Regions from separate parts of the Janthinobacterium kochi genome, predicted to be linked through region 2. Evidence: predicted binding sites of a transcription regulator. Region 2 holds the regulator's gene; the other holds the start of a gene.
The links. Region 2 encodes FliA, which starts transcription of late flagellar genes. Its sites were predicted from a motif close to CTAAAGTTTNNNNNNNNNNNGCCGNTA; they were not measured.
Positions count from the first base shown of each region.

Region 1: a site for FliA is predicted at 4,481-4,507, ahead of ACQ4WL_RS22565 (DUF5610 domain-containing protein). Genes of this name have one in related genera too.

Region 1 is NZ_JBNYXO010000013.1:14,247-30,335, reverse strand. Features, by position in the region: gene ACQ4WL_RS22585 (MFS transporter) at 1-1,239, shown strand, start outside; gene ACQ4WL_RS22580 (DUF1345 domain-containing protein) at 1,278-1,943, shown strand; gene ACQ4WL_RS22575 (HPF/RaiA family ribosome-associated protein) at 2,137-2,514, shown strand; gene ACQ4WL_RS22570 (GGDEF domain-containing protein) at 2,777-3,742, shown strand; gene ACQ4WL_RS22565 (DUF5610 domain-containing protein) at 3,780-4,409, opposite strand; gene sbcB (exodeoxyribonuclease I) at 4,556-6,004, shown strand; gene pyrF (orotidine-5'-phosphate decarboxylase) at 6,149-6,973, opposite strand; gene ACQ4WL_RS22550 (LemA family protein) at 7,141-7,755, shown strand; gene ACQ4WL_RS22545 (TPM domain-containing protein) at 7,757-8,578, shown strand; gene ACQ4WL_RS22540 (TPM domain-containing protein) at 8,578-9,099, shown strand; gene ACQ4WL_RS22535 (SDR family NAD(P)-dependent oxidoreductase) at 9,186-9,950, shown strand; gene ACQ4WL_RS22530 (VanZ family protein) at 10,499-10,924, shown strand; gene ACQ4WL_RS22525 (hypothetical protein) at 10,944-11,231, opposite strand; gene ACQ4WL_RS22520 (M24 family metallopeptidase) at 11,479-12,606, opposite strand; gene ACQ4WL_RS22515 (LLM class flavin-dependent oxidoreductase) at 13,251-14,249, shown strand; gene ACQ4WL_RS22510 (MFS transporter) at 14,436-15,659, shown strand; gene ACQ4WL_RS22505 (M28 family peptidase) at 15,703-16,089, opposite strand, start outside.
Region 2 is NZ_JBNYXO010000014.1:55,429-71,517, reverse strand. Features, by position in the region: gene ACQ4WL_RS23570 (HAD-IIIA family hydrolase) at 1-622, shown strand, start outside; gene ACQ4WL_RS23565 (Rieske (2Fe-2S) protein) at 619-996, shown strand; gene ACQ4WL_RS23560 (S49 family peptidase) at 1,036-2,037, shown strand; gene ACQ4WL_RS23555 (hypothetical protein) at 2,419-2,796, opposite strand; gene ACQ4WL_RS23550 (pseudouridine synthase) at 3,054-3,764, shown strand; gene ACQ4WL_RS23545 (fumarylacetoacetate hydrolase family protein) at 3,853-4,851, shown strand; gene flhB (flagellar biosynthesis protein FlhB) at 4,991-6,184, shown strand; gene flhA (flagellar biosynthesis protein FlhA) at 6,181-8,277, shown strand; gene flhF (flagellar biosynthesis GTPase FlhF) at 8,582-9,910, shown strand; gene ACQ4WL_RS23525 (MinD/ParA family ATP-binding protein) at 9,903-10,766, shown strand; gene ACQ4WL_RS23520 (RNA polymerase sigma factor FliA) at 10,811-11,542, shown strand; gene ACQ4WL_RS23515 (flagellar motor protein) at 11,524-12,270, shown strand; gene motD (flagellar motor protein MotD) at 12,276-13,064, shown strand; gene ACQ4WL_RS23505 (translation initiation factor Sui1) at 13,115-13,477, shown strand; gene ACQ4WL_RS23500 (hypothetical protein) at 13,551-14,411, shown strand; gene ACQ4WL_RS23495 (flagella synthesis protein FlgN) at 14,476-14,943, opposite strand; gene flgM (flagellar biosynthesis anti-sigma factor FlgM) at 14,952-15,260, opposite strand; gene flgA (flagellar basal body P-ring formation chaperone FlgA) at 15,372-16,067, opposite strand.

The sequences.
Region 1 (16,089 bases), on a different contig from region 2:
ATCCTGCGTCACCGCAACTTCGCCTGCTACCTGTCCGCCCGCGTGCTGGGCACCGTGGCCGTGCAGATGCAAAGCGTGGCCATCGGCTGGCAGGTGTACCAGATCACGGGCAGCCTGTTCGACCTGGGCTTGATCGGCCTGGCGCAGTTCGCGCCCTTCCTCGTGCTGATCTTGCCGGCTGGCCATGTGGCCGACCGCTACAACCGCCGCAACATCATCGCCTGGTGCCTGGCCGCACAACTGGCTTGCGCGCTGGCCCTGCTGGCGTTTACGTTAAGCAATATTTCCATCATCTGGCCCGTGTTTGCCGTGCTGGTGCTGTTCGGCAGCGCGCGCGCCTTCATGATGCCAGCCACGCAAGCCGTGCTGGTGAACATGGTGCCCACGCAACACTTCAGCCGCGCCGTCGCGCTCAGCTCATCGAGCTCGCATGTGGCCATCATCCTGGGGCCTACCCTGGGCGGCGTGCTGTATTACTTCGGCCCCAAGGTGGTGTATTTAATCTCGTCCGCGCTGCTGGTGGTGTCCGTCTTGCTGATGCGCGCCACCACGCCGGCGCCGCAAGTGGTGCAGCGCGCTCCAGTCAGCTGGCACACCCTGCTCGAAGGCTTGCGCTTCGTCTGGTCGAAACCCATCGTGCTGGGCGCCATTTCGCTCGACCTGTTTGCCGTGCTGTTCGGCGGCGCCACGGCCCTGCTGCCAGCGCTCGCGCATGACGTGCTGCATATCGGCCCCAGCGGCCTGGGCCTGCTGCGCACGGCACCGGGCGCCGGCGCTGCCCTGTGCTCGATCGCGCTGACCATCTTTCCCATCACGCGCCGCGTGGGCGCCTGGATGTTCGGCGGCGTGGCCGTCTTCGGCCTGGGCACCCTGGTGCTGGGCAGCACCAGCTATTTCCCGCTGGCCCTGGCTGCGCTGTTCCTGATGGGCGCCGGCGACATGGTCAGCGTCTACATCCGCCACTTGCTGGTGCAGTTCGAGACGCCCGACGAGATCCGCGGCCGGGTCAGCGCCGTGAACGCCGTCTTCATCGGCGCCTCGAACGAACTGGGCGAATTCGAATCGGGCCTGACGGCCGGCTGGTTCGGCCTGGTGCGCGCCGTGCTCTTCGGCGGCGCCGCCACCCTGGCCGTGACGGGCGTGTGGGCCGTGCTGTTCCCCGTGCTGTCGCGCATGGACCGCTTCCCCCACCACGAGAAGGAAGCGGCTGCCAGGACGGCCACCGCGGCAAGCGCATAAGGACTAAGATGCGCTATCGCTACTGACGACACGGCACCATGAAAATCACGCTTCCCTTGCACAGTTTCATCCGCAGCCGCCCCCACCTGAGCATGGCCACGGCCATCGGCGTGGTGGCAGGCCTGCTGCTGCCTGCATCCTGGCAACAGATGACGCGTTTGCTGACGGCGTGGAACGTCGCCGTCTGGTTCTACCTGGTGACGATGGCCTGGATGATGATGCGCGCCAACCATCACAAGGTAAAGGCGATGGCGCAGCGCCAGGATGAGCGCGCTACCACGGTCCTGTCGGCCCTGTCCGTCGCATCAGTGATGAGTCTGGTGGCCATCGTTTCGCAGCTCTCCTCGATGAAAGACATGGCGCCGGACGAGCGCGCGCTGCATTACGGCCTGACGATCCTCACCCTGGTCGGTTCCTGGTTCCTTGTCGGTACGCTGTTCTGCTTTCACTATGCCCACCTGTATTACCAGGCCGACCCCGCACTACGCCCCCTGAAATTTCCCGACGATGAGCAAAACCCCGATTACTGGGATTTCTTGTATTTCGCCTTCACCATCGCCGTGGCCGTGCAAACGTCGGATGTCTGCGTGCAGACGCGGCTGATGCGGCAGATCGTGCTGGGACAATCCGTGCTGAGCTTTTTCTTCAACCTGGTCGTGCTGGGCCTGTCCATCAATATCGCCGCCGGCCTGATCAATGGGTAAGCAGGGGGCAAAAGAATTCCGCAGGGAAACTTGACCTGGCTGAAGGGTTAAGCGCATCTTAATCGTACAGACCCCTTGAAATTGTGGAAACTGGAGTAAGATAAGTTCCATGCACGAGGTCATGTGCATGAGGCAGCAACCAGGCCGCAGCACGCCTGAGATGGGTTTTTTTTGAATTGACAGGAGTAAGCATATGCAAATCAATATTCATACCGACAGCACCATCGCCAACACCGCTGGACTGAACGAACATGTGCAATCCGTACTTGAAAGCGCACTGAGCCGCTTCCGCGACAACCTGACCCGCATCGAAGTCCACATCAGCGACACGAATGGCCCGAAAGGCGGCGCCGACGATATTCGCTGCGTCATGGAAGCACGCGTTGCTGGCTATCAACCGATTGCCGTGACCGAACAGAACGCCACCGTGCATCAAGCCGTTGCCGGCGCCACCGACAAACTGAAACGCGCCATCGATAGCGCCCTGGGCCGCCTGCAAGACAGCAAGCGCCACGCCACCGGCAAGAATGCCGTGATCGATACGGCCGAAGCGGAAGAAACCGCCGAGTAATCGCCCAACAGCACGATTTCCAGAGACTGAGGCAGCCGTTCAAGGCTGCCTTTGCACATCCGGCCCCGCCTTTCGCGCGCGGCAACAACAAGGTTAAAACCAGCATCATTCCAGCTGATTAACGCGACCATGAAATAATTGTCGTATTTCTCACAGTAAGTGACATCAAGCAAGCCTTTGGCGTTACAGCCAAGGCCGCTTTAAGCTATCATGAAGCTACCGGCCCTCTGCTCGCGCGCGCCGGCTTTTTGAAAGTATGATTGTGGAACAGATCGGCAACTTCGGGGCTTCAGGCTGCAACATCGGCGATTTACAGCTATTTAGCGATGCTGCGGACAGCCAGACGGCCGCCATGCTGGCGCCCTGCCCCGTCATGCGCCTCGAAGCAGGCGAAGCCATTGCCGACAACCAGGGCACCAGCCTGTACATCGTCCTGCGCGGCTCGCTGGCCGTGGCGGCCGACACCCACACGGGCATGGATGACGGCACCGTCAGCAAGGTCTTGCCCGGCGAAAGCGTGGGCGAACAATCGGTGCTCGATGAAGCGAGCAACCTGGCCGCCATTTCCGCCCTGGAAGAAACCGATTTGCTGGTGATCGACGCGGCCGTCGTCTGGGAATTGATCGAGCAATCGAACGGCCTGGCACGCAACCTGCTGCGCCTGCTGTCCTTCCGCATCCGCGCCGCCAATGCCCTGCTGCGCCGGCGCCAGAAGCTGGGCGAATTCTACCGCCAGCTATCGATGGTCGACAGCCTGACGGGCTTGTACAACCGCGCCTGGCTGACCGATTTACTGCCGAACATGATCGTCACCGCCCACGCCAGCGCCTCGCCGCTATCGCTGGTGATGATAGATCTCGACCATTTCAAGCGTTTCAACGACACCCACGGTCACCAGGCGGGCGACCAGGCGCTGCGCATCGCCGCGCAAGTGCTGGGTGCTGCCCTGCGGCCCACGGATTTTGCCGTGCGCTATGGTGGCGAGGAAATGATGGTGATCTTGCCCGATACCAGCGAACACGTGGCCCTGCGGGTCGCCGAGCGCTTGTGCGAGCGCATGCAGCAAGCCGTCATCTTCGCCGACATGCGTAGCGCGCTGCCGCACATCACGGGTTCCTTCGGCGTGGCCAGCCTGGCGGCCGAACAGGACGACGAGGCGCTGATCGCCACTGCGGATGCGGCGCTGTACCGCGCCAAGGCCGGCGGCCGCAACCGCGTAAGCACCTGATATTCTCAGGCGCTTCCGGCGCGTTACGTAATGATGATCAGGCAGCCTTGCTGTCGGCCGGTTTGGCCGCATCCGGCTTGGCGGCCTCATCCTTCTTGCTGCTGTGCGCGGCGATGAAATCCGCATAGCCCTTCTGCACCAGCTCGTATGTCTTGTCGATATTGCCGGCGATATCGCCATTCAGCACTTTCAATCCACCGAGGATGTCGCGCGCTTCCTTGAAGCCTTTTTCCATGCCACCGCTGATGGTGTCCATGAACTTTGTCAGGGCCGTATCGTCATCCATGCCGGGATTCTGTTTTTTGAAGGCGTCAAAAAAACCCGTCGACAGCGATACAATGCGGCTCGCCGTTGCTTCGGCGCTATTGTCTTGCGACGCGGCGTTCTGGATCGCGTCCTCGCCGTACTGGCCCTTCAGCGCTTCATTGATGTTGGTGATGGCCGTCTTGTACAGCAGCGCCAGCGGCTCGTTTTCCGAACCGATCGAGACGTTCAGCGACGCCTGCATGATGGAAGCGTTCAATTGCAGCTTGCTGCGGTCGTTAACGCTCATTGCAGCGTTAACGCCGTCCTTTTGCTGGACTTTCTCGTCCTTGCCGGCAACGCCCGTACTGACGGAAGTCACGGAAGGGGTGGAATTGCTGCTTGCAGCGATGGGAATTGACACGATAGACCTCCTTGAACGGGCAATATATGCCACCATGCGGGAAACGCAATGATGACCATCCTCTCGTGTAGTATCGGCAGGTTTTCAGAAAACTGTAGCTGCGACGCTTTGAGCGGCCCAGATAACCAATCAAGTAACGACCATCAATGACTACCCAGACCTTTCTTTGGCACGACTACGAAACCTTTGGCGCCCAGCCGCGCCGCGACCGCCCGGCCCAGTTCGCCGCCATCCGCACGGATGCCGAACTCAACGAGATCGGCGAGCCCATCATGCTGTATTGCCAGCCTGCCAATGATTTCCTGCCCGACCCGCAATCGTGCCTGATCACGGGCATCACGCCGCAGCAGTGTCTGCAGCTGGGCGTGCCCGAGCACCAGTTCGCCGCCACCATCGAAGCGGCCTTTTCGGAACCGGGCACTATCGGCGTGGGCTACAACACCATCCGTTTCGACGATGAAGTCACGCGTTTCCTGTTCTGGCGCAACCTGATCGACCCGTATGCGCGCGAATGGAAAAACCATTGCGGCCGCTGGGACATCCTCGACGTGGTGCGCATGACGCACGCGCTGCGCCCGGAAGGCATTCAATGGCCGAAGCGCGACGATGGCCAGACCAGTTTTAAACTGGAACACCTGAGCAAGGCCAATGGCCTGGTCCACGAAGCGGCGCATGATGCGCTGTCCGACGTGCGCGCCACCATCGCCCTGGCCCGCCTGATCCGCGAAAAACAGCCAAAACTGTTCGAATTTTGCCTGGCACTGCACAAGAAGGACAGGGTCGCCAGCGAAATGGGCATGCACCTGGCCGCCAGCGAGCGCCAGCCCTTCCTGCACGTGTCCGGCATGTTCCCCGCCGAACGGGGCTGCCTTGGCATCGTCTGGCCGCTGGCCACGCATCCGAGCAACAAGAACGAAATCCTCGTCTGGGATTGCGCCTACGATCCGCGTGAACTGTTCTCGCTGGACGCCGACACCATCCGCACGCGATTGTTTACGCGCAACGATGCCATGCCGGAAGGCATGACGCGCCTGCCCGTCAAAAGCGTGCACCTGAACAAGTCGCCCATGCTGGTCGGCAACCTGAAAACCCTGTCGCCGGCCATGGCAGCGCAGTGGGGCATCGATCTGGATGCGGCGAAAATCAACGCCCAGCTGGCCGCCACGGCGCCGAACATGGATGCGATCTGGGCCGAAGTGTTCCAGCGCCCGGGCGCGAACGTCACGCTGGACGTGGATGAGGATTTGTACAACGGTTTCGTCAGCAACGACGACCGCCGCCTGCTCGAATCCCTGCGCCGCGACACACCAGCCAAGCTGGCCACGGCCCGCCCCTCGTTTGCCGACGAACGCCTGCAGGAATTGCTGTTCCGCTACCGCGCCCGCAATTTCCCGCAAACCCTGAGCGAAGCGGAAAGCCTGCGCTGGGAACAGCACCGCGCCGCCCGCCTGTTCGACGGCGACGGCGGCGCCCGCACCATCGAAATGCTGTTTACGGAAATCGACGTGCTGTCGGAATCGGTCGATGAGCGGGGAGAGGAAATTCTGGGCGAACTGTACGATTACGCGGAGATCGTTGCACCACAGCGCGATTAGTCGCACCTAACCAAACCTACTGCGCGTCGGTATAGGTGGCCTGCGATGCTCACCGTACTCCAGTACGGTTGCGCTTCTCGGCCACCTCTCCCTTCCGCTCGCTACGGTTTTGTTAGGCGCTGTGAGGCCAACTGTATATCGTTTTTAAACCGAACGATGCGCATTGATCGCATCGCGCGTTTCAATGGCCACGCGGCGCGCCGCATCGGCCCAGTCTTCGCCAGGCTGCGGCGTGGCGTAGATGATGGCGCGCGACGAGCTGATCATCATGCCCATGCCGTTCGCCGTCTGGCCCGCGCCGACGGTAGCAGCGATATCACCGCCCTGGGCGCCGATGCCGGGCACCAGCAGCGGCATGTCGCCCACGATGGCGCGCACTTGCGCCAGTTCTTCAGGGAAAGTGGCGCCGACGACAAGCGCGCACTGGCCATTCTTGTTCCATTTCTCGGCCACCAGGCACGCCACGCGCTGATACAGGGGCACGCCATCCGTGTCGAGAAATTGCAGATCGGAGCCGCCCGGGTTCGAGGTGCGGCACAGGATGATCACGCCGCGGTCTTGCCACGCCAGGTAGGGATCGAGCGAATCCTCGCCCATGTACGGGTTCACGGTGACAGCGTCGGCGCCATAGCGTTCGAACGCTTCGCGCGCGTATTGCGTGGCTGTAGCACCGATGTCGCCCCGTTTCGCGTCGAGGATCAGCGGGATGTGCGGATAGTTCTCGCGCACGTAGCGGCAGATGTCTTCCAGCTGCTTTTCCGCGCCCAGTGCGCCGAAATAGGCGATCTGCGGCTTGAAGGCGCAGGCCAGATCGGCCGTGGCATCGATGATGCGCGTGCAAAAGGTGGTGATTCCATCAGGCAGATCGCGCAGTTCGGCCGGCAGTTTCGCCAGGTCGGGGTCCAGTCCCACGCACAGCAGGGAATTATTGGCCGTCCACGCGGCGGATAATTTATTGATGAAATTCACGGCACACCTTCTCTATATTCAGTTGCAAACCCCGTATTGTAACGCGGCGCAGGGTTGCCACGGCGCGCCAAGGCAGCCACGGGCGGCGGCCAGCGCTTATTAAACCGACATCCCGGGCCATTTCAGGTATATTTGTCTCACCTCTTTTACTCTGCACGGAACCCATCATGCAAATCACCAATCAATTCACCAAATGGCTGCGCCTGGCGCTGAGCGTCACCGTCCTGACCGGTATCCTGACAGGCTGCGGCTACAACGACTTCCAGACCAAGGACGAAGCCACCAAGGCCGCCTGGGGCGAAGTGGTCAACCAGTACCAGCGCCGCGCCGACCTGATCCCCAACCTGGTCAATACCGTCAAGGGCTATGCCACGCACGAGCGCGAGACACTGGAAGCGGTGACCAAGGCGCGCTCTGCCGCCACCAGCTTCCAGATCACGCCCGAAGTGCTGAACGACCCGGCCGCGTTCGAAAAGTTCCAGCAGGTGCAGGGACAGCTGTCGTCGGCCCTGTCGCGCCTGATGGTGGTGGCCGAAAAATACCCGGACCTGAAGGCCGACACCAGCTTTCGCGACTTGCAGTCGCAGCTGGAAGGCACGGAAAACCGCATCACCGTGGCGCGCCAGCGTTACATCGTCGCCGTGCAGGATTACAACGTGCATGCACGCAGCTTCCCGAACAACCTGACGGCCATGGTCTTCGGCTACAAGGTCAAGCCATCGTTCACGGTGGAAAATGAAAAAGCCATATCGACCGCACCGACCGTCAACTTTGGCAAATAAGATGAAAGCCTGGTCTTATCTGGCGGCGCTGGCGACGGCGCTGCTGCTGTGCACCAGCGTGCCCGCCAGCGCACAAGGCTTGCAAGCCGTGCCGCCGCTGGCCGCGCGCGTGACGGATAACGCCGGCATGCTCGACGCCAAGCAGAAAGCGGCGCTGGAAGGCGTGCTGGCCGACTACGAAGCCAAGACAGGCAGCCAGATCGCCGTGCTGCTGGTCAAGAGCACGGAACCGGAAGCCATCGAGCAATACAGCATCCGCGTGACGGATGCCTGGAAGCTGGGCCGCAAGGGCGTCGATGACGGCGTGCTGCTGATGGTGGCGAAAGACAATCCATCGTCCTTGCGCCGCCTGCGCATCGAGGCGGGCCGCGGCGTGCAGGGCGTGCTGACGGATGCGCAATCGAAACGCATCCTGCAAGACGTGATCGCGCCGCATTTCAAGCAAAACGACTATTACGGCGGTCTGGTCGCTGGCATTGGCGCGATTGCCACATTGCTGAACCAGGAGCAATTCCCCGCTCCCGCACAGCAAAAGACCCCGGCGACCGTGGAAGCGGGCGGCCTGACCTTCTGGCTGCCGCTGCTGTTCTTCGGCTTTCTGGTCGTGCTGACCGTGTTCCGCTCGCGCGGCGGACCTACCCGCCTGCAGCGCGGCAGCAACTGGTCCAGCGGCGCCACGGGCGTCGTGCTGGGCAGCATTTTGAGCCAGGCGCTGAACAACCGCGGCGGCGGCAGTGGTGGTTTTGGCGGTGGCGGTGGCGGCGGTGGTTTCGGTGGCGGCGGCGGCGGTTTTGACGGCGGCGGCGCCTCGGGAGATTGGTAATGACGAAACAACTATCATTTGGACAACGCTGCGGACGCGCTTTGAAGCATTTGCGCGGCACGCCCGCGACGGCGCGCCAGGCATTTCCCGAACGCACCCTGAAAGCCATCGAGACGACCATTGCCGATGGTGAGGCGATGCACCAGGCGGAAGTGCGCCTGATTGTCGAGGCGGCCCTGACACCGGGCATGGCTTACCAGGGCGTGAGCAACCGCGAGCGGGCGCGCGAACTGTTTGCCCAGTATGGCGTGTGGGATACGGAAGATAACGTTGGCGTACTGATCTATATCAACCTGGCCGAGCACCAGGTCGATATCGTCGCCGACCGCAACGTAGGCCGGCGCGTCACGCCGGAACAGTGGCAAGGCGTGTGCCGCACCATGACCAGGGGTTTCAAGGACAGCAATTATCACGACAGCACGCTCGACGCCTTGCAGCAACTGAATACCTTGTTGCAAAGCCACTTTCCCGCCGACGGTACGCGTGGCAACCAGTTGCCGAACGAACCCATCCTCCTCTGATTCCTGCCCAGGGATTAAAATCTGCCCATTGCCGCGCAGCCTGGCAGGCTGGGCAGCGCGGCCCCTATTACCGCCGAGGAGCACACATGAAACTGGTCAATAAAACCGCCATCGTCACGGGCGCCACGCAAGGCATCGGCCTCGCTTGCGCCACGCGCCTGATCACCGAAGGGGCGCAGGTGATGCTGGTCGACATCAAGGAAGAAGGCGCGCAGGCGGCGGCTGCCCTCGGCCCGCAAGCGCGCTTCTTTTGCGCCGACGTCAGCCAGAAGGCGGACGTGGATGCCATGCTGAAGGAAACGCTGGCGCAGTTCGGCCACATCGATATCCTCGTCAACAATGCAGGCGTCACGCACGCGGCCGATTTCCTCGATGTCTGCGAAGACGATTTCGACCGCGTCATGCGCATCAACCTGAAATCGATGTTCCTGTGCGGCCAGGCCGTGGCGCGCGAGATGGTCAAGCGCAACACCGGCTGCATCATCAATATGTCCAGCGTGAATGCGGAGCTGGCGATTCCGAACCAGGTGCCGTATGTGGTGTCGAAAGGCGCGATCAACCAGCTGACCAAGGTCATGGCCTTGAACCTGGCACCGCATGGCGTGCGCGTGAACGGCATCGGGCCGGGCACCATCCTGACGGAACTGGCTAAACAAGCGGTATTGTCCAGCCCGCAGGCGCGCCACACGATCCTGTCGCGCACCCCATTGGGCCGCTGCGGCGAACCGGAAGAAGTGGCCGGCATCGCCGCCTTTCTGGCCAGCGACGACGCCACCTACATGACGGGCCAGACCATCTATGTCGATGGCGGACGCATGGCGCTCAACTACACAGTGGCCGTGAAGGAGTGAGAGTGAAACAGCAGAGTTATATCAAAAAAGAATAATGCATATTTAAAAAGATCATTAGACACATATCGTGCGACGCAGCATAATGCACCTGTCTCCACTATTCTCCTCCAAGAAAATAGTTTTAAGCCCGCTTTCACCAGCGGGCTTTTTTTTTGCCGTCGCTCCTGAAACATGGCCATTCTTGCCATGATGCACAATCCTTCCACTCATTCTGCCTGCCGCAAAAAAATGTTGCGGCGTGTCATCGGCCCGTCATCTTCGCCCCCTATACTTGCTTCATCTGCTGTACAGGCAACCGATATGCCTGACTACAGACAGGTGTGCTGCGATGGCACACCACTCCCCTTTCATGACTGTGGCGCGCGCCGGCAAGGCGGGCGACATGGCAAGTACCGAGCAACTCTCAACTCTTGACCCATTTCATTTGGGTTTTTGGCCCGCGTCCCCGCGGGCCTTTTTTTGCCTGTACGGCGGGCTCTTGCGCAAAAACACAGCGGCCCGCCATGCACATGATATTGTGACTGCCTTTCCACCTATCCTGACGCATCATGCCTGCACCATTACTCGAACTCTGTTTTGCCGACCGCCACGAACGCCTGCGCTACCGTACAGCACTGCTGTTGTATGTCCTGGTAATCCTGATCGGCGACATACCGGGCGTGCGCGCGGACGTGGGCCAATATGCCTCGGGCGGCGTGCTGCATTCCTTCGGCTATGGCGTGCTGGCCCTGATCCTGTTCAGCGGCACGGGCGGCGGCATGGCGCGCCGGGCGCTGCTGTCGGTGTTGATGGTGGCGGCCATGGGCGCGCTGGACGAATTCATCCAGAGTTTCCTGCCTTACCGCCATGGCGCCGTCAGCGACTGGGTGGTCGATATCACTGCCGCTGCGGCTGTCTGCCTGCCGCTGTATTTCTTCTGGCCGAAAATGGTCGCCACCGCCCTCGGCAAGGGTACGCCGCTGCCCGATGCCTGAACTGGCGCGTGACAGCCCGTCAGGCGCGGTCCGCTTCGCTATCGAGCAATGCCAGCCGCAACTGTCCCTGGCTGCGCGCGGTGCGCGTGCCCAGGCGCCGCATCAGGGCGCGCACCTCGCGCCGGCTGCCGGCCCCCATGGCGCGTGCAGCATCGCGCTGCATGTCCAGCAACTGTTCCGAGCGCGCCAGCCGCACCAGGCCATGCAAGGCCTGGGTCAGTACATGGCGTGCACGGGCATCGCGCGCAGTGCCGACTACGGCCAGCACCAACTCATCGATCAGTTTTGCGGTAGGACCAGATGACATTTTTTCTCCCTATTCGACAGTGAGGAAACGTGCGGGTGCACAAAATGGTGATTGCCAGCATCGTTTATACCAAGCACGGCAAGTAGCCGCTTGATCTAGCGCAATCGACAATGACGGCTGCAGAATATCCCGGCGCCGCCATGCTCTTACCTGAAGCAATCGCTGCTATCCGCATCACCGCGGGCGCCTTGCTGCAGCGCTATTGATAGGTGCCGATGCCTGCCGATGTTTTCCGCACATGGCCGCATCAGACCAAGGCCAGGGTCAGCGGCCGGCTGCGCCCCTGCACCACGGCCGAGGGCCAGGCCGGGTCGTGCGTCAGGTTGTGCAATTGGTTGCCGTCGAGCAAAAACGTGTCTTCCACCGTGCTGCCGGGCAAGCTGGGGTGGAAGGCCAGCGCCATGCCACGCTTGAGGATGATTTCCGTGTGCGCGCCGGCGGCCACTTCGGGCGCCAGGTAGCCATGGATGCCACCCTGCCGGCTGGTGCGTACCGTGTCGGGCTGGCCGGCATACGCGTAGGCGCTATCGAGCGCGTGATACACCATGCTCAGCGCATGGCCCGTTTCGCAAGCGTCGAGCGCCACCGCTTCCAGCGCCAGCATGGCGGCATCGGCATCGTCCATGGCCACCGCCGCGCCATCGGCGCGACGCTGCGCCGGGCTGAAGCGCCGTTGACGACTGAGGCTGGCGCACAGGCCGAAACGCCGAGCGCACAAGGCCAATACGGCTTGCGTGCCCAACACCACCTGGGCCGGCGGCGCGCGCCGGTACCGCTGTTGGCGCTCCTCGCCGCTGACCAGCACATGCACAGCCTGCAAGCCCCGCAGCCACAGCGCGCGCACGCACGCGGCAGCCAGTTCCTGCTCGCTCCAGTCGGGGCGGGCCTGGCGCAGCGCATCGGCGGCCGCGCCGGCAGCCAGCTGTCCTACCTGGCGATAGCGCTGCTGCTCCGATTCCAGCAGCACCAGCCGCTCTTCACGCAGGGCCACGGGCAGGCTGCGTTCGTGCAAGCCCGGACGGTCGGACAAGACAGGCGCACCACCGGCCGCATGCTGCACGAAATGTTCGCGCAATTCATACAACTGCGGCTGCATCCAGGGCGACACTTGCCACGTCCACGGCCCGCGCACTTCTTCCTCGCGCATGCGCATGGCTTCGGCTTCGTCGGTCAGTATGTAGGCGGCGTCGCGCGTCACCAGCACTTCCGCGCAGCCGCACTCGGCCGTATGGCTATGGCTGTTCGACGCGCCCGCCGTGGCCCACGCAAACCAGTCCACGCCGCGCAGGCGCACGGCACCGGCACGTTCCTGCTCCAGCCAGCCCCGCATCCGCGCCAGCTTGTGCGCCACTTCCAGTTCCAGCGGCCAGTTCATGGCCACTCCTCGTCCGGGTTCAGGCGCGGTACCAACCCGCCTGCCCTGCCTGGCGCCAGCCGGGCGTCCTGTTGTTCATGCATAGCTGCTCCCTTCCTACATGGAAACGTCAGACCCGCATGCGCATAAAAAGTTCGGCACCCGGATTCGTCTCAGGCTTGCAGTCTATGACTTCCCTCTGTTTTTGCAAGCGGCCATTTCGCCGGAGCGAGCAAGATAGCCGTGTACATCGGCAGGGTCAGACGCAGCTGCTTTTCCAAAATGAACGCATGTTCGGCATACCCCGCGTAGTGCTCGCTAACGGACAATCGCGGCAGGCGAGCTGGCCGAAGCGCTTGCTCAGCGGCACCTGTGGCACCTGTTTGTACCGGATGGCTTTCATCGCATACAGAGCCGTGGCAATCGGCCACTTGTCGTCTTCCGTCCCCGTCCCGACAAGGCACAAAGCAGGGAACACGCTCTGGCATCGACCACTCCGATTTCCAATCGAGACGAGTTTTTTACCGATCAGTACGCAAATTCCCGATTCGCATTATCATGTGCACAGCCTGTCATCCCTGCCGCTTCCAAGGCCGACCCTATTGTCGTCAGGGGATAGACAAATCGTCCATTGTGATTTTCCACCACGTCCCGATATCGCTACCATGATTCCATTTTCCATACTCGACCTCGCACCCATCGCCGAAGGCAGCAACGCCAGCCAGTCGTTCAAGAATACTTTGGACCTGGCGCAGCACGGCGAACGCTGGGGCTACAACCGCTACTGGCTGGCCGAACACCACGGCATGCCCGGCATCGCCAGCGCCGCCACAGCCGTCGTCATCGCCCATGTGGCGGCCGGCACGACGACCATCCGCGTGGGTGCGGGCGGCGTGATGCTGCCGAACCACTCGCCGCTGGTCATCGCGGAACAGTTCGGCACGCTGGAAGCGCTGCACCCGGGCCGCATCGACCTGGGCCTGGGCCGCGCGCCCGGCTCCGACCAGACGACGGCGCGCGCGCTGCGCCGCGACCTGCAGTCCGACGCCGAGCAATTCCCGAAAGACGTGCTGGAACTGATCGATTACATGTCCGACGAGCCGCGCCAGCGCGTGCTGGCCGTGCCCGGCAAGGGCGCCAAAGTGCCCGTGTGGATACTCGGTTCGAGCCTGTTCGGCGCCCAGCTGGCAGCCCACCTGGGCTTGCCGTACGCCTTCGCCTCGCACTTCGCGCCGCAAATGATGCTGCAAGCCGTGGCCTACTACCGCGAACATTTCAAGCCATCGAAGCAATTGGCGAAACCGTATGTGATGCTGGGCTTTAACGTGTTCGCCGCCGACACGGATGCGGAGGCGCACCTGCGCGCCACCTCGATGCAGCAAGCCTTCGTCAACCTGCGCACGGGCCGTCCCTCGCGCTTGCAGCCGCCCGTACCCGGTTACCTGGAGCAGCTGGGGCCTCAGGAACGCGCCATGCTCGATTCCGTCCTGTCCTGCACGGCCATCGGCGCGCCGGACACGGTGAAGGCGAAGCTGGCCGCCTTCATCGCCGAAACAGGCGCCGACGAACTGATGATCACCTCGCAGATCTTCGAGCACCAGCACCGGCTGCGCTCGTATGAAATCACGGCGCAGGTGCATGCGGAGCTGACGCAGCAACAGTAACTGAACAGTTCCTCCCTCGGTATATCCCCGTATACCCTTTTCCCGGCCGTCGGCACCGATCGCCGGGATTTTTTTGACTGGCATTTTCACCTGCCACCAGCCGCAAAATCGGCCGCGCCCGGCAAAAAATGCGCAGCCCCGCTATCATGCTGATCCAAAAGCGTCATTCCAAGAAAGTTGTACAGCATGAAATCTGCACCATCTTCCGTCGATGCCAGCGCCCTGCTGAGCTCCACCCGCATCCTGCTATTTGCCCTGTCCGCCGGCGTGCTCGTCGCCAGCCTGTACTACGTCCAGCCGCTCACGTCCATGCTGGCCGCCTCGTTTGGCGTGAGCGTGCCGCAAGCGGGCTACCTGGTCACGGCCACGCAGATCGGCTATGTGCTGGGCATCGTATTTTTGGTGCCACTCAGCGACGTGCTGAACCGCCGCCAGTTGCTGACATGGATGCTGATCGCCAAGATCGGCGCCCTGCTGCTGGCCGCCACCAGCCAGAATATTATCGTCTTCGCCATCGCCAGCGTCTTGATGGGGATCACGGCCAGCGCCTTGATGGTGGTCACTGCAATGGTGGCCTCGTATGCGCCCGATCACAGCCGGGGCCGCATGGTGGGCACCGTCATGACGGGCTTGTTGTTGGGAATTCTGCTGGCGCGTACCGTCTCCGGCACGGTGTCGCAGATCAGCGGCGGCTGGCGCACCGTCTACGTGCTGGCGGCCATCGTCGTGGCCGCCCTGCTCGTCATGCTGCGCCGCATCCTGCCGAACGAGGCGCCGCGTGGCAAGCTGCAGTACGGCAAGCTAATGGCGTCACTGGCCGATATCATCCGCCAGGAACCCTTGCTGCGCCAGCGCGCCCTGTTCTCGGGCCTGGGCCTGGGCACCTTCAGCGTGTTCTGGACGGGCCTGACCTTCTTGCTCAGCGGCGCGCCGTATCACTATTCGGAAATGCAGATCGGCCTGTTCGGCCTGGCGGGCGCCACCGGCGCCTTTGCCGCCAACACGGCGGGCCGCATGGCCGACCGCGGCTACGCGCGCCAGGCCACGTGGCTGCTGGCCGTCGCCTCGATCGCTGGCTGGGCCTTGATCGGCTTTGGCGCCCATTCGCTGGTGCTACTGCTGATCGGCATCGTCCTGCTGGACATGGGCGTGATGGGCTTGCAAGTGACGCACCAATCCATCATCTACAAGCTGGCGCCGCATGCGCGGGCGCGCGTGACCACCGTGTTCATCGCGGGTGGCTTCATCGGCGCCTCGGCAGGTTCGGCGCTGGCCAGCGCCAGCTTTGCCGCCGGCGGCTGGCCCGTCCTGTGCATGGTGGGCGGCGCCATGCCGCTGTTGCTGCTGCTGGTGTGGAGCAAGTACCGATTCGAGCAGCGAAGGCTGGGGTCAGACCCTCGGGGGAGTTAACGCTAATCTTGCTGTTGGCGGTGTTGAGGGTCTGACCCCGGGTTTACTTCGCCTGCGCGCGCGCCTTGCCAAACGCATCACCCGCCTTCCAGGCCGGCATCCTGGCCGCATTCGCCACGGCTTGCCCCAGGTTCAGCGTAAATTGCGCCTGCTGCGTCATGCCGGATAAATCCCAGCTGGCGTCGTACTCATCGGTAACTTGATGGTAGCGGGGACCGTAGGCAGCCGCCTTGGCTTTCGACGCGGCCACGTCCTTGATGTAGTCGCGGCCGCCATTGATGGAAAACGCGGGCACGCCCGCCTTGGCAAAGCTGAAATGGTCGCTGCGGAAATAGCCGCCGGCCAGGTCGGGACGCGCCTGGGCGATGTGCATGCCCATGGCTTTGGCGGTTGCCGCCGCCATCGCCCCCAGCTCCGTGCGCTCGCTGCC
Region 2 (16,089 bases):
GGACGGTACCCTGATAGACAGTACCTCGACCATCGTCAAGTGCATCCAGGCGTCGGCCAAAGACCTGGGCTTGCCAATTCCCACCGAGTTGCTGGCCTCGCATGTGATCGGCCTGGGCTTGCAGGAAGCGATGCAACTGGTGATGCCTGATGTCGAGCCGAAATACCACGCGCGCATGGCCGAGCGCTACCGTTATCACTATCTGTCGCGCGACCATGAGTTGACCCTGTTTCCCGGCGTGCAAGAAATGCTGCAGGACTTGTCGCAGCAAGCGTACTTTCTGGCCGTCGCCACGGGCAAGAGCCGTGTTGGCCTGAACCGTTCCTTGAATGCCGTCAAGCTGCTGTCGCTGTTCGATGCGACGCGCTGCGCCGATGAAACGTTTTCCAAGCCCCATCCGGCCATGCTGCAGGAGCTGACGCGCGAACTGGGGCAGGATATGCGCCGCACCGTGATGATCGGCGACACCAGTCATGATTTGTTGATGGCAAGCAATGCAGGCGCGGCCGGTATTGCCGTAGAGTATGGGGCGCACCCTGTAGAGCAATTGCAGGCATGCAATCCCCAGTATTCGGCCGCCACGGTGGCCGACCTGCACCAATGGCTGAGCGAGCACGCATGATGAACGATGTTGTCGACGTATTCATTTGTGCCGCCGATGCGGTCGCCGATGGCGGCAAGGGCGTGCGCTTTCCCGTCTCGGCCGGTGGCGAAACGAGCACCGGCTTTGTCGTGCGCCACGGCGGCAAGGCGTATGGTTACCTGAACCGCTGCGCCCACGTGCCGATTGAACTGGACTGGGCCGAGGGCGAGTTTTTCGAGTCCAGCGGCTTGTACCTGATGTGTTCGACGCATGGCGCCATCTATGTGCCGGAGAGTGGCCTGTGCGCGGGCGGTCCCTGCAAAGGCGGCCGCTTGCGCCCGATTCCCGTGAGCGAGCGCGATGGCCAGCTGTATTGGCAACCCGATGAGTATGTGCAGCCACTGCCGACCTGAGGCCGGGGCAGGCCTTTTGTAATTTAAGCAAAGTGAACCATGAGCGATAACACGAATGACAAGCTGGACAGCAGTGCGCCAGCCGCCGGCCACGGCGCCCCTGCGGGGAACTGGGAGCGCGACGTGCTCGAAAAGCTGGTATTTGCCACTTTGCAAGAGCAACGCGCGCACCGCCGCTGGAGCATCTTTTTCAAGGTTTTCAGCCTGCTGATCGTGCTGTTCGCCCTGTGGGTGTTTTATGACTACAACACGGCCGATGACAGCGAAACCCTGGGCCGCCACACGGCCCTGATCGACATCAGCGGCGCCATCGACACCGAAGGCAGCGGCTCGGCCGCCGTCGTCATCCCTGCGCTGGACAAGGCATTTTCCGATGCCGGTTCCGTCGCCGTGGTGCTGCATATTAATAGTCCGGGCGGCAGTCCCGTGCAGGCCGGCATGATCGTCGACGAGATGCAGCGCCTGCGCAAGGGCTATCCGGACAAGCCCTTGTATGTGGTGGTCGATGAAATGTGCGCCTCGGGCGGCTATTACATCGCTGCCGCCGCCGACCGCATCTACGTCAACAAGGCCAGCGTGGTGGGCTCCATCGGCGTGCTGATGGATGGCTTCGGCTTTACGGGCGTGATGGAAAAGGTGGGCGTCGAGCGGCGCCTGCTGACGGCGGGCGAGAACAAGGGTTTCATGGACCCGTTCAGCCCCCTGAGCGAAAAACACAAGGCGTATGCGCAAGGCATGCTCAATGAAATCCATCAGCAATTCATCGACGTGGTGCGCACGGGTCGGGGCAAGCGCCTGAAGGAAACAGCGGACACGTTCTCCGGCTTGTACTGGACGGGTGCGAAAGCCGTGGAAATGGGCCTGGCCGATGATTTCGGCACCGTCGACAGCGTGGCGCGCGACGTCGTCAAGGCGGAAGACATCGTCGACTACACGCAGCATGAAGGCTTGCCGGAACGGGTACTGAAGAAGTTTGGCGCCGCCATGGGAGCCGGTGCCATGAAGGCAGCCGTGCAGCAGTCACAGCCGGCATTGCATTGAGGACATCACTCTTGGCAGGCAGGCAAGTCAGTCGAGAATGATTTTCAATAAGGTGGTATTTTGGCTTGAAAAACGGGCTGCTTGGGCTATAGTGAAGGCGTAGTTCTTTTCAAGGAGGGGCGATATATCAACTATGTTGTCAGTACTAACTTGATTGGTAAGTCTTGGAACTACTCGCCGCATCGCAGATGTGGTTTTGAGTGAATTCACATTCCTCACTAAAGTCCCGTTGGGGCTTGGGAACGGCGGCGCAATGCCGCCGTTTCCTTTTGATCGTCGTTCGTGCTCGATGTGCTGGCGCGAATCGATGTTGTTGCGTTGTCTGGGCGAGCTGGCAAGGTAGGCATGCGAGGGCAGGGCATGGCTGGTTCGATGGTGCGCTCAGGCGGCGCAGCCGTTACAGTGCGCTGGCAGCGGCGGGGTGGCGGCTTGCCGGGCCGGCGCCGTTGCTGTGCTGCTGCTGGTATCGGGCAGCGTGTCCGTCATGGCGGGTGCGCTCACGTTGTCGGCTGCTGCATCTGCATCCGCATGCGCAAAGCCGCCCTGTTCCAGCCAGCACATGAAATGGCATTGTGCCTCGGCATGCCAGTGCGTCTGGCGGGTTGGTGCTGGCGGCGCGTCCGCATCCTGCGGCGCAGAGGCGTTGCGCCAGCGCGCCACGCCGAGTCTGACCTTGTGCATGGCCGCCTGTTCCGCAGCGATGCGCTTGCGCATGTCGGCGATGCTGCCTTGTAAGGCGATGGTATCGGTATGCTTCATACGATGTCCTTATGAGGGGTGGCGACTGCCACAATTCCTAAAGTGCATTAGGCGGATTCCTAACGAAGTTTCAGTCTATCAATGCGATATTCCGAGCGCTTGATATATCTCAAAGGAGTGGGCCATTTATATCGAAATCTCACCTTGTGCTTCGCCTTATCTGTGCCTGCGCTAGGCTGGCGCGCGCTCCACCGCCAGGCGCAGGCGGCGCGCGGCGCCGCTTCACGCTGCCAGCTGCTTCTGGTAAAGTCACGCCCATGAGTAAATTATCCCTAGACCGCATCCTGCAATCGCAGGGTTTTGGCACCCGTAAATATTGTCGTTCCCTCATCGAGGATGGCGATGTCGTCATCGATGGCGTCACCCAGACCAATTACCGCACCACCGTCGAGACCGAAGGCTTGGTGCTGCACGTTTTTGAAGAAGAGTGGGTGGTCCGTGCGCACCTGTACCTGGCGCTGAACAAGCCCGCCAACTTCGAATGCTCGCGCAAGCCCAGCCATCACCCTGGCGTGCTGACCCTGCTGCCGGAACAGTTCACCTGGCGCGAAGTCCAGCCCGTCGGCCGGCTCGACCACGATACGACCGGCATGTTGTTGATGTCCGACGATGGTCCCTTTATCCATGCACAATCGTCGCCGAAGCGTCACGTTCCAAAGATTTACCAGGCTACCACGCAAGCCCCCGTGACCGATGAACTGGTGGCGCAGCTATTGGCTGGCGTGCAATTGCACGACGAACCGGCTCCACTGGCAGCCCTGGTCTGCGTCCAGCGCGGAGAATTCCAGCTGGAAATCGTGCTCGAGCAAGGCAAGTACCACCAGGTCAAGCGCATGCTGGCCGCCGCCGGCAACCATTGCAGCGCGCTGCACCGTTCCGCCATCGGCAGCCTGACGCTGGAATCGCTGGGCATTGCCGAAGGCGAGTGGTGCTATCTGACGCCAGAGCAGATCGCGCTGCTGGCGTAAATCCCTCGTGACCGCCAAAGCCGGGGATGTCCCGGCTTTTTGGCGTCTTTAGTCCCTAATTGCCTGCATTTGACGAAGTTTCCCCTACATGAAATTAGCTACCCTGAAGGATGGCACGCGCGACGGCCAGCTGGCTGTCGTCTCGCGCGACCTGAAAACGGCCCATCTGGCCGATGGCATCGCCTCGACCCTGCAAAAGGCGCTCGACGACTGGAGTTTCATCGCGCCCCAGCTGGACTTGCTGTACCAGACCATCAACAGCGGGCGCGGTCATCGCGCCTTCGAGTTCGATCCCGCCAACTGCATGGCACCCTTGCCGCGCTGCAGCCTGCGCGTGGCTGGCGCCTCGTACCTGCAGCAGATCGAGCGGGCTTGCAAGGCGGCGGGCAGCGAGGCGCCCGCCAACTTGCGCGAGGCGCCGCGCCTGTACCAGGGCGCCAGCGACGATTTCCTCGGCGCCCACGACGACATCACCCTGGCGCACGAGCAGTGGGGCATCGATTACGAAGCGGGCATCGCTGCCATCACGGACGACGTGGCCATGGGCTCGACGCCCGATCAGGCGCACCTGAACATCAAGCTGTTGATGCTGGTCAACGACATTAGCTTGCGCAACCTGGCGCCCGACGAACAGGCGAGTGGCTATGGCTTCCTGCAGGCGAAGCCGGCCATGGCCTGCTCTCCCGTGGCCATCACGCCCGACGAGCTGGGCGACGCCTGGCGCGGCGGCAAGGTGCAGTATGCCCTGCGTTGCAGCCTGAACGGCAAATTGACGGGCCAGCCCCACGCGGGCGCCGACATGGCGTTTAATTATCCGCAATTGCTCGCCCATCTGTGCCAGACGCGCAACGCGCGTGCCGGCAGCGTGGTCAGTGCGGGCGGCATCGCCAACAAGGAAGTCAAGAAGGGGTTTTCCAGTATCGTTGAGCGACGTAACCAGGAGATGATCGCCGATGGCGTCGCCAGTACGCCCTATTTGCTGTTTGGCGATGTTGTTCGATTGGACATGCTGGGTGACGACGGTAAGTCCCTGTTTGGGGCGATTGAACAGACGGTGAAACAGGCGGAGGCGCGCAAGGCCCGCTAAGGTTTCTGGATAGCAAAGGAAAAGCAGGGGATTCGCCCTCCTTTTCCCTTGATGGCGTTGCCGTCATTGAACCGATAATGCGTCATGCCCAGTCCATATTGCGCCTAACCAGGCGGCAGGACTTCACCGGAGTTGATTGATGTCGGAAGACAGCGACGCAGAAAAGACCGAAGCCGCGTCACCGAAGCGCCTCGAGCAGGCGCGTGAGGAAGGCGACGTTCCGCGATCGCGTGAAGTGGCAACGTTTACGGTGTTGATGGCGTCCGGCTGCTGCCTGTGGTTTGCCGGCGACGCCATCGTGCGGCGGCTGACGGCCGTCATGGTGTCCGGCCTAACCCTGGACCGGGAGCAAATCCTCAATCCCGACGCGATGATGTTGCGCATCGGCTACGACGTGGGTTCGGTCTTGCTGACTTGCCTGCCATACGCGCTGGCCATCATGCTTGTCGCCCTGGCGTCGCCCGTGCTGGTGGGCGGCTGGCTGTTCAGTTCCAAGGCGTTTACCCCCAATTTTGGCAAGCTCAACCCGATTCGCGGCCTGGGCAATATGTTTTCGAAGAATGCGCTGGTGGAATTGCTCAAGGCCATCGCCAAGACCATCGTTGTCGGCGTCGTCGCCTGGATGGTGATGCAGCACCAGAAAGACGCCGTGCTGGGCCTGTCGGTCGAATCCTTGCGCGCCGGTTCGGCTCATTTGATCAGTCTGCTGATCACGGCCTTCCTGATGATCGTGGGCGCGCTGGGCCTGATCGCCGCCATCGACGGTCCCTACCAGATGTGGCACTACGCCAACAAGATGAAAATGTCCTTGCAGGAAGTCAAGCAAGAGTCGAAGGAATCGGACGGCAATCCGCAGATCAAGGCAAAAATTCGCCAGATGCAGCATGAAATGTCGCGCCGCCGCATGATGGCCGACGTACCGACGGCCGACGTGGTGGTGACCAATCCTACCCACTACGCGGTGGCCTTGAAGTATGGCGAGAATTCGCGCGGCGCGCCGCAGGTGGTGGCCAAGGGTATCGACGAGGTGGCGGCGAAGATCCGCGAACTGGCGGGCGAACACAAGGTCGCCATCCTGGAAGCGCCGGCCCTGGCGCGTGCGCTGTACAAGCACACGGACATCGGCGACGAGATTCCCGAGGCGCTATATGGCGCCGTGGCCGAAGTGCTGGCATATGTGTTCCAGCTGCGCAGCTATGGCAGTGGTCATGGACAGCGGCCCGACAAGCCGAAAAAACTCGACGTGCCGCCGGAGCTCGATCCGCTCGACCCAGCATCGCAGATCAAAGCCGCAGCAGACGCAGCAGACAAGAATAAAGGAAGTACACCATGAACGGCCTGAGATTGCCAGCCTGGCTCAGCGGAATGAGCAGCAATGCCAGCAAGGGTCTCGCCGCGCCTATCATCATCATCATGCTGCTGGCGATGATGGTGCTGCCGCTGCCGGCCTTCATCCTCGATATTTTCTTCAGTTTCAATATCGCGCTGTCCATCATCGTGCTGCTGACGGCGCTGTACACGGTCAAGCCGCTCGACTTCATGGCGTTCCCGACCATCCTGCTGGTGTCGACCATGCTGCGCCTGTCGCTGAACGTGGCGTCCACGCGCGTGGTGCTGACGGAAGGTCATACGGGCGCCGACGCGGCCGGTAAAGTGATCGAGGCGTTCGGTCACTTCCTGATTGGCGGCAACTACACGGTCGGTATCGTGGTGTTCATCATTTTGACGATCATCAACTTTACTGTCGTGACCAAGGGTGCGGGCCGTATCGCCGAGGTGGGCGCCCGCTTCGCACTCGACGCCATGCCCGGCAAGCAGATGGCCATCGATGCCGACCTGAACGCCGGCCTGATCGGCGAAGACGAAGCGCGCCGCCGCCGCACGGAAGTAGCGCAGGAAGCGGAATTCTATGGCGCCATGGACGGTGCCAGCAAATACGTGCGCGGCGACGCCATCGCCGGCATCATGGTCACCGTCATCAACATCATCGGCGGCTTGCTGGTGGGCTTGTTGCAGCATGACATGGGCTTTGCCGATGCACTCAAGAACTACACCCTGCTGGCCATCGGTGACGGCCTGGTGGCGCAGATTCCTTCGCTGATCATTTCCACGGCAGCCGGTATCGTCGTTTCGCGCGTGGCCAGCGATCAGGACATCGGCACCCAGCTGGTGGGCCAATTGTTTGCGAAACCGCAAGTGCTGTATATTACCGCCGCCATCATCGGCGGCATGGGCTTGATTCCTGGCATGCCGAACATGGTCTTCCTCCTGCTGGCCTCGCTGCTGGCCGGCTCCGCCTATCTGATCAGCAAGAAACGCACGCAGGAAAAAGAGGCGGCGCAGACGCCGGCCGAAGTGCCGCAAGCCACCGTGGCGCCCGAGCAGGAAGAAGCCAGCTGGCAAGACATCATGCCCGTCGATACCCTGGGCCTGGAAGTGGGCTATCGTTTGATTCCCCTGGTCGACAAGACGCAGGGCGGCGAATTGCTCAAGCGCATCAAGGGCATCCGCAAGAAATTTGCCCAGGAAGTGGGCTTTCTGGCGCCGCCCGTGCATATCCGCGACAACCTGGAATTGAAACCGTCCGCCTACCGCATCACCCTCAAGGGCGTGGAAGTGGGCGTGGGCGAGGCGTTCAACGGCCAATTCCTGGCCATCAATCCCGGCATGGCCAGTGGCACCTTGCCGGGCCTGGCCACCAGCGACCCGGCATTCGGCTTGCCTGCCACCTGGATCGACGCCAGCTTGCGCGACCAGGCGCAATCGATGGGCTATACGGTGGTCGATGCGGGCACCGTGGTGGCCACGCACCTGAATCATCTGATCTCATCGCACGCTTCCGAGCTGCTGGGCCGCGCGGAAGTACAGTCCCTGCTCGATCACCTGGGCAAGGATGCACCGCGCCTGGTGGAAGACCTGGTGCCGAAGATGCTGTCCCTGTCGGCCCTGCAGAAGGTGCTGCAGAACCTGCTGGCCGAGGGCGTGCATATCCGCGACATGCGCACCATCATCGAAACCCTGGCCGAGCATACGGTCAATACGCAAGACCCGAACGACCTGACGGCGCTGGTGCGCGTCTCCCTGGGCCGCGCCATCGTGCAGCAGCTGTTCCCCGGCGCGGCCGAACTGTCCGTGATGACCCTGGACAGCCGCCTGGAGCGCCTGCTGATGCAAGCCATGGGCAATGGCGGCGATGGCGCCGGCATCGAACCGGGCCTGGCCGATACCATCGCGCACCAGGCGGGCCTGGCTGCCCAGCAACAGGAAGCGCTGGGCCTGACGCCGGTGCTGCTGGTGCCGGCGCCGCTGCGCGCCTTGCTGTCGCGCTTCCTGCGCCGCGCCTTGCCGCAACTGAAAGTGCTGTCGCATGCGGAAGTGCCGGAAACCAAGACCATTCGCGTCACCAGCCTGGTGGGCGCGCAATAGTTGACAGCATTGGCATCGGGGTCAGACCCCCGCGAGCGTTAGCGCGGAGCTTTGCGTTAGCGTCAGTGGGGGTCTGACCCCAGCCCTTGCTTTTGGTCAAATAAACATCAATTTCCTGCTGGCAAACTGAATAACGGGTACTTTCCCGTCCTGTTCCTTCGATCATTTCCTCCAAGCATCGCTAATAATGGAGACTGTCCGGGTGATCTGTGTCCATGTGGAAGACAGCACCCAAGCAACAGGAGTCGACGATGGTCACACAGTTCAGCCAATATTGCGCCACCCCCGCCTTGGGAGGCCGGTCATGAATGTGAAGAAATTTACGGGCGCCTCGTCGCGCGATGCGCTGCGCAAGGTGCGCGAAGCGCTGGGCCCCGATGCCGTGATCCTGTCGAACCGTCAGGCCGATGGCGTGGTGGAAATCCTCGCGCTGGCCAATGACGATGCCGCTTCGCTGGCCTCGCCGCCGGCCGCGTCCGAAATGTCCCAGCCCCGTCCCCAGTTGCAGACCCAGTTCGCCACGCCGCAGCGTCAGGCCGCCCCGGCCCAGCGCCCGGCTGCGCCACGCCCGGCCGCGCCGCGCCAGGCTTCTTCCGAGCCAGTGGACATGGCCCGCATGCAGCAGATGATGGCCAGCGCGCTGGCGCACGTCAAAGAGAACGCCGCCGCCGAAATGAGCGGCATGATGAATGAAATCCGCGCCATGCGCGGCATGATGGAAACCCAGCTGGCGGAAATCTCGTGGGGCTCGACGCAGCAGCGCGAGCCGCAAAAAGCCGTGGTGCTGCGCGAAATGCTGGCCGCCGGTTTTTCGGCCAGCCTGGCGCGCTATCTGATCGACAAGCTGCCCGCCGGCCTCGATGGCGCGCAAAGCATGCGTTGGATCAAGACCGTCCTCAGTCGTAACCTGAATACGGTGGCCAATGAAGACGCCATGCTGGAGCAGGGCGGCGTGTTTGCCCTGGTGGGCCCGACCGGCGTCGGCAAGACCACCAGCACGGCCAAGCTGGCGGCCCGCTGCGTAATGCGCCACGGCCCGGAAAAGCTGGCCCTGATCACCACCGATGCCTACCGTATCGGCGCGCACGAACAGCTGCGCATCTATGGCAAGATCCTCGGCGTGATGGTGCATTCGGTGAAGGATGAGGCGGACTTGCGCATCGCCCTGAAGGAATTGAAAAACAAGCACACGGTGCTGATCGATACGGTGGGCGTGAGCCAGCGCGACCAGATGGTGACGGAACAGGTGGCCATGCTGTCGGGCGCCGGCGCCGATGTGAAACGCCTGCTGTGCCTCAATTCCACGGCGACGCAGGAAACCCTCAATGAAGTGGTGCGCGCCTACCAGGGCAGCGGCCTGGCCGGTTGCATCATGACCAAGCTCGATGAAGCGGCCTCGATCGGCAATGTGCTCGACGTGGTGATCCGCCAGAAGCTCAACCTGTTTTATGTGTCGAATGGCCAGCGCGTGCCGGAAGATCTGTACCTGGCCGACCGCGGCTACCTGATCGACCGCGCCTTCAAGCTCAAGCGCGATGCGGCGGCGACGCAGTTTTCCGATGCCGAATTGCCGCTGCTGATGGCGCAGGCAGCTGCCCGCAACAATGAAGCGCGCGGGGTGCGCCTTGGCTAATTTCGATTTCGACCAGGCCGAAGGCCTGCGCCGCATGCTGGCCGGCCCGCAGCCGCGCGTGATGACATTTTTATCGGCCACGCCGCAAGATGACAAGGGTGCCATGCTGGTCAACCTGGGCGCCTCGCTGGTCTACGGCGGCAATGACGTGCTGCTGCTCGATGCCAGTGGCGGCAGCGATGGCGTGGCTGCCCGCCTGGGACTGGCGCACGGCGCCAGCCTGCGCGACGTGGCGCGCCAGCAGTGCGCCCTGAACCAGGTCATCCACCAGGTGCCGCAAGGCTTTGGCGTGGCCAGCCTGGGCGCGCGCAACTACCTGATGGACAGCATGGACTATGCGGGCGAGGAAGAACTGCGCCGCCTGGGCAAGACCTTCGAAGTGCTGGCGCGCCAGAGCGGTATCGTGCTGGTCGACGGCGTCATGGCCGACGAGGGCGATTGCTTCCCCGTGCCGCTGATGGCCTCGTCCGACATCGTGGTGCAAGTGTCGACCAGCGCCACCTCGATCAAGGCCGCGTATTGCCTGATCAAGCGCCTGAGCCAGGAACTGGGACGCCGTCCGTTTGGCATTCTGGTCACCGGCGCTTCCGAATCCGAGGCAAAAGTGGTGTACGATAATATGGCGCAGGCGGCGAGCCGCTACCTGGCCGTGAAATTGACCTCGATGGGGTCGGTGCCTGCCGATGAGTATCTGCACCGCGCGGCGCGTCTGGGGCGCAGTGTGGTCGATGCCTTTCCGCTGGCGGGAGCCTCGGTGGCGTTTCGCGGACTGGCCGAGCGGCTGGCCCGTTCGGCGGCGCCGGTGCTCGGTGGCACCTTGTACCAGACGGGGAGCCTGCACCAGTTCAGCGCCTGATTCCATCATCAGCACACGATAGCAGTTAAAACAATAAGCAGCCTATGTACACGGTCAAAGGGAAATCGAACAAGGACTATTTGCTGACGGAGCATATTCCGCTGGTGAAGCGTCTGGCGCACCATATGAAGGCGAAATTGCCGCCTTCGGTCGAGGTCGATGACCTGATCCAGGCCGGCATGATCGGCCTGCTCGACGCCATTACCCGCTATGAAGAGACGCATGGCGCGCAGTTCGAGACGTATGCCGTGCTGCGCATCCGCGGCGCCATGCTCGACGAATTGCGCACCAGCGACTGGCTGCCGCGCAGCATGCGCCAGAACATGCGCAAGATCGAAGAGGCGATGAGCACCCTGCAGCAGCGCCTGGGCCACCCGCCGACGGAGTCGGAAGTGGCGAAATTGCTGAAAATGTCGCTGCCCGACTACCAGGAAATGCTGGGCGACGGCGGCGGCCACCAGTTGCTGTACTACGAAGACTTTCATGACCCGGACGGCAATGACAGCTTCCTCGACCGCCATTGCGTGGACGAGGACAGCGACCCCTTGCGATCCTTGCTCGATACCGATTTCCGGCAATCCGTGATCGATGCCATCGACGCGCTGCCGCCACGCGAGAAAATACTCATGGGCCTGTATTACGAAGAAGAGCTGAACCTGAAGGAGATCGGCGCGGTGATGGGTGTCTCCGAATCGCGCGTCTCGCAACTGCATACCCAGGCCGTCGCGCGCCTGCGCGCAACCTTGAGGGAGCTGGCGTGGACTGGTCCAGCGTAATCGGGCTGGCGCTGGCGCTGGCGGGCCTCCTGGTCGGCCAGGCACTGGAAGGCGGCAAGATGGCCTCCCTGCTGCAGCCGGCCGCCTTTGCCATCGTCATCGTCGGCACCTTCGGCGCCGTGCTGCTGCAAACGCGGCTGCGCACCTTCGTGCGCGGCCTGGAAATGCTGCGCTGGGTGTTTTTGCCACCGGCCGACACGCGCGCCGCGCTGGCGCGCGACATCGGACAATGGAGTTTGACGGCGCGCCGCGATGGCACGCTGGCGCTCGAGCGCCTGATGGAAAACACGGCCGACCGCTTCAACGCCAAGGGCTTGCGGATGATCGTCGACGGCATCGCCCCCGACAAGCTGCGCCAGTTGCTCGACGTGGAAATCTCCGCCTATGAAATGGCCGAGCGCCAGGCCGTCAAGGTGTGGGAATCGGCGGCCGGCTATTCGCCCACCATCGGTATTCTGGGCGCCGTGCTGGGCCTGATCCATGTGATGGAAAACCTCACCGACCCGAGTAAATTGGGCAACGGCATCGCCGTGGCGTTTGTATCAACGATTTATGGTGTCGGCCTGGCCAATCTGCTGTTCCTGCCGGTGGCCAATAAACTCAAGGCCATCGTCACGCGCCGCGTGCTGCAGTATGAAATCACGGCCGCCGTGCTGTACGACATCGCCACGGGCGACCATACGCGCATCATCGAAGAGCGCGTGGCCAGCCTGCTGCACGAGCACTGAGCATGATGCGGCGCGCGCGCAGGAAGTATGACGAGGAACCGGACAACCAGGATCGCTGGCTGATCTCGTACGCCGACTTCATCACCTTGCTGTTCGCCTTCTTTGTCGTCATGTATGCGATTTCGCAAGTCAACGAAGGTAAATACCGCGTCTTCCAGAACGCCATCGGCCAGGCCTTCAGCCTGGAAAAGGGTGCACCGCCCATCATCATGGAAGCGCCGCAGGCGATCCCGCTGCCGAACCCCGCCCTGAAACGCCGCACGGAAGCCATCCGCCGCGAGCGCGAACACATGACGCGCCTGGCGCAGGACTTGACGTCCACCCTGGCGCCGCTGGTCAAGGAAGGAAAAGTGCGGGTCACGCAGACGAGCCGCGGCGTGAGCGTGGAAATCAATGCCAGCGTGCTGTTCGACCCGGGCGCCGCAGGGCTGACGGCAGAGTCGGACCAGGCCTTGCGCGCTGTGGCCGTGCTGCTCAAGGATGACACGCACGACGTGCAGGTGGAAGGGCATACGGATGTCCAGCCGATCAGCAATTCGACCTTTGCCTCGAACTGGGAATTGTCGGCCGCGCGCGCCAGCGCCGTGGTGCGCCTGTTCATCGCCAGCGGCGTGCAAGCGTCGCGCCTGACGGCCGTGGGCCATGCCGACAACATTCCCGTGGCGCCGAACGCCACGCCGGAAGGCCGCGCGCGCAACCGCAGGGTCGCCGTGACGATTTTGTCCGGCATTCCCGAAACGGTGACGGAAGTGCCGACGGCACCGGTGGCGCCTGCGCCTGCGCCCGCCAACTGAACCCCGGCGCTTGGTACAATCGCGGCCTTCTCCCTTTTTATCTCTCGATCATGAAAAGCAGTTCCCTGGGCGGTCTCGTCTATTCCACCGAAACGGGCCGCATGTGTCCCGCCTGCCGCCAGCCGCTGGCGCAATGCGTGTGCAAGGCGCAAGCCAAGGCGGCGCCTGCGGGCGATGGCGTGGTGCGCGTGTCGCGCCAGACCAAGGGCCGCGGCGGCAAGAGCGTCACCGTGGTGAAAGGCTTGCCGCTGGACGCCATCGCGCTGGCCTTGCTGGGCAAGCAGTTGCGCACGCAGTGCGGTTCGGGCGGCACCGTCAAGGATGGCGTGATCGAAGTGCAGGGTGACCACATGGAGGCCATCCTGGCCGCGCTGGCCAAGCTGGGCCACCAGGCGAAAAAGGCCGGCGGCTAGCCGGCTCGCGTGTGTGCGGAACTGTGCCGCGCGCCTGTGGTAACGTGCGTTTCCCATCCACGTGCGCCACTTCATGATGAAGAGTACATTTACTGGCATCGCCATCGCCGCTGCCATCGCGGCAGCGCTGGCGCTGACCTGCTGGCCCGCGTCCGACGACGGCGTGCCCGAAGCTGCCGCCACCGCTGCCGCCAGCGCGCCAGCGGGCCGGAGCCTGGAAGCATATTTTTCTGTCGATGCCTCCGTCCCTGCGGCCCAGCCGCCCGTCGTCGTGTCCCTGGCGCAGCGGCTCGAACGCCTGGGCGCCAGCGGCAGGGCGGAAGACGCGTATGCGGCCTTCAACCTGATCGACGACTGCATCGTTTTCCAGCGCGAAAGCCGCTTGCCGGGGCTGGAATTCGAGCTGGGCCGCGAGATGACGGCGGAAGAAAAAGTCGCCCAGCAGCAGCTGTGCGCGGGCCTGACGCAGCGCCAGCGCGACGACCGCCTCGGCTACCTGGCCACTGCCGCGAAGGCCGGCGTGCCCGGTGCCGCCACCCTGTTCCTGTCGGAAGGCCCGTTCGGCGACCGCAGCGCACTGCGCAACCGTCCCGACGATCCGCTGGTGCAGGCATGGAAGCGGCAAGCCATCGCCCAGCTGACGGCGCAGGCGGACGAGGCGGAACTGACCAGCGTGGCTACCCTGATGATGGCATATCTGCGCGATGGCGAGGTGGTGCAGAAGGATGCGACGCAAGCGTATGGCTACCTGCTGGCGCTGCGCCTCGTCTACGACGATATCCTGGCGCCCGGCGTGACCAATCCGTATCAGGACGAATACTGGCATTGGCTGCAGGCGGAACTGACGCCGGAGCAGCAAGCTGCCGCCGCAGCGAAGGGGCGGGCCATCGCGGCGAAATTTCGCCAGCATGCGGGACGACCCGCGCATGGCTGAGCTGGCAAGGCGCGCTGCGCCTTGCCAAGGGATTGCTGTTAAATAAGGGAAATAAGAAGGGAAATTAGCCGATGACGACGCGCCGGCTGGCTGTGTTCGTCATCGGTTGGCCACTGGGGCCGTAGAAATTGCCGCTCTGGGCCGTGGGGCGCATGGCGTTCAGGGCGCCTTGCGTGTGCAGCATGTGCTTGTTGACCAGCAGGCTGTTCAGCCGGTTTTGTTCCTTGGCTTCGCGCGTGGTCTCGAGCAGGGCTTTCCACAGGGATGCCGCTTCGGCTTCACTGGCGCCGACCAGCCAGTCTTCCATGCCCGCCTCGGCGGCCGTGAAACCGGCTGCCGCCAGCGCCTGGTGGCGTTGCGCCGCCAGCTGGCTCAATTGCCCTACGAGTGCCGTCTTGCGCACCGTGAGCTCCGTGATTGCATCGATGTCAGCGGCAACCAGATGCCGTTGTTCTTCTTTCATCAATGCCAGCAATGTGGTCATGAGCTGTTGCTCGTCGCGCAGGCTGGAAAACGGAGTCACTGATTGCATGAGGGAACCTATCTATTTCGTGAGTGCAGCAAGTCCTTGACTGTGTCGAGGAGACCGTCCGCCACTTTTTCAGAGTTGACCTGGAACTGGCCGTCGGCGATCGCCAGCTTGATGCGTTCGACTTTTTTCGTGTCGAACACGGCGCCGCTGCCGGCAGTTGCACTGGCCGCTAATGCCTGTCCTTGCGGCGACAGGCGTACATTGTCCGACGTCGTCGGTGTTGCCTGGGCTTTCTCGGCATTCCGGGCGCCGGAGGTATTCGCGGGCGCCACCGGCAGGCCGGGATTGCTTTTAATGGTGTTGTCGGTAATTTTCACAGCGTGATCCTCGTCTGGTCGAAGTCAAGAAACTCCGGGATATGTGTCATTATCGGCACCTTCTGCCGAAACTTTAGTGCGCCAGACCACAATATCGCTGTCCATCCGTGTTTAAAAGGCGACCTCCACCATGCCGCCTGCGCGCGCCACGCCGCTGATCTGCTGGCCGCTCTGCGTACGTACCTGCACCGTCTGGCCATCGCCGGCGCTGCCGATGGCGCGGCCTTCTGATGCTACCTGGAAACCGTTGCCACTGGAAACGACACGCACCAGCTGGCCCTGCATCACCACCGGCTTGCGGCGCAGGGTGTCGAGGCGCATCGGCGTGCCTGGTGGTAAGGAAATATTCGTGCTGGCGCCCACGACCTGGGCCATGTCGGTGGCGATGCCTGCCGGCAATGCGGCCAGGTCGCCCTGCATCGTCACCAGTTGGCTGGCATCGATGGCTTGCCCTTGCGCCAGCGGTACGGCGCTGGCCACGTAGTCGCCCACGACGGCCACGTTGGCTTGCAAATAGATGGTCCAGTTGCTTGGCGCCGTGCAGCGCACGCCCACGGTGGTCTTGCCCCAGGCGCGGGCGCCCGGCGCCATGAATGCTTGCGGTGCGGGGCAAGCCGCCAGGTTCAGGCGCGGATCGACGGCGCCGACGCTGACCGTCACCTTGCCCGGCAAGCCATTGCTTTGAACTTGCAGGAATTGTTCCACGCTGTTGCGCAACGCTTCCGGCGTCTGCCGGCCGGCGTTTTGCGCCTGCGCCAGCAGTGGCAGGGCGGCAAGAGCGAGAAGGAGTGCGAGCGGTGTTTTCATGGTGATAGGCCTCTGGAATACT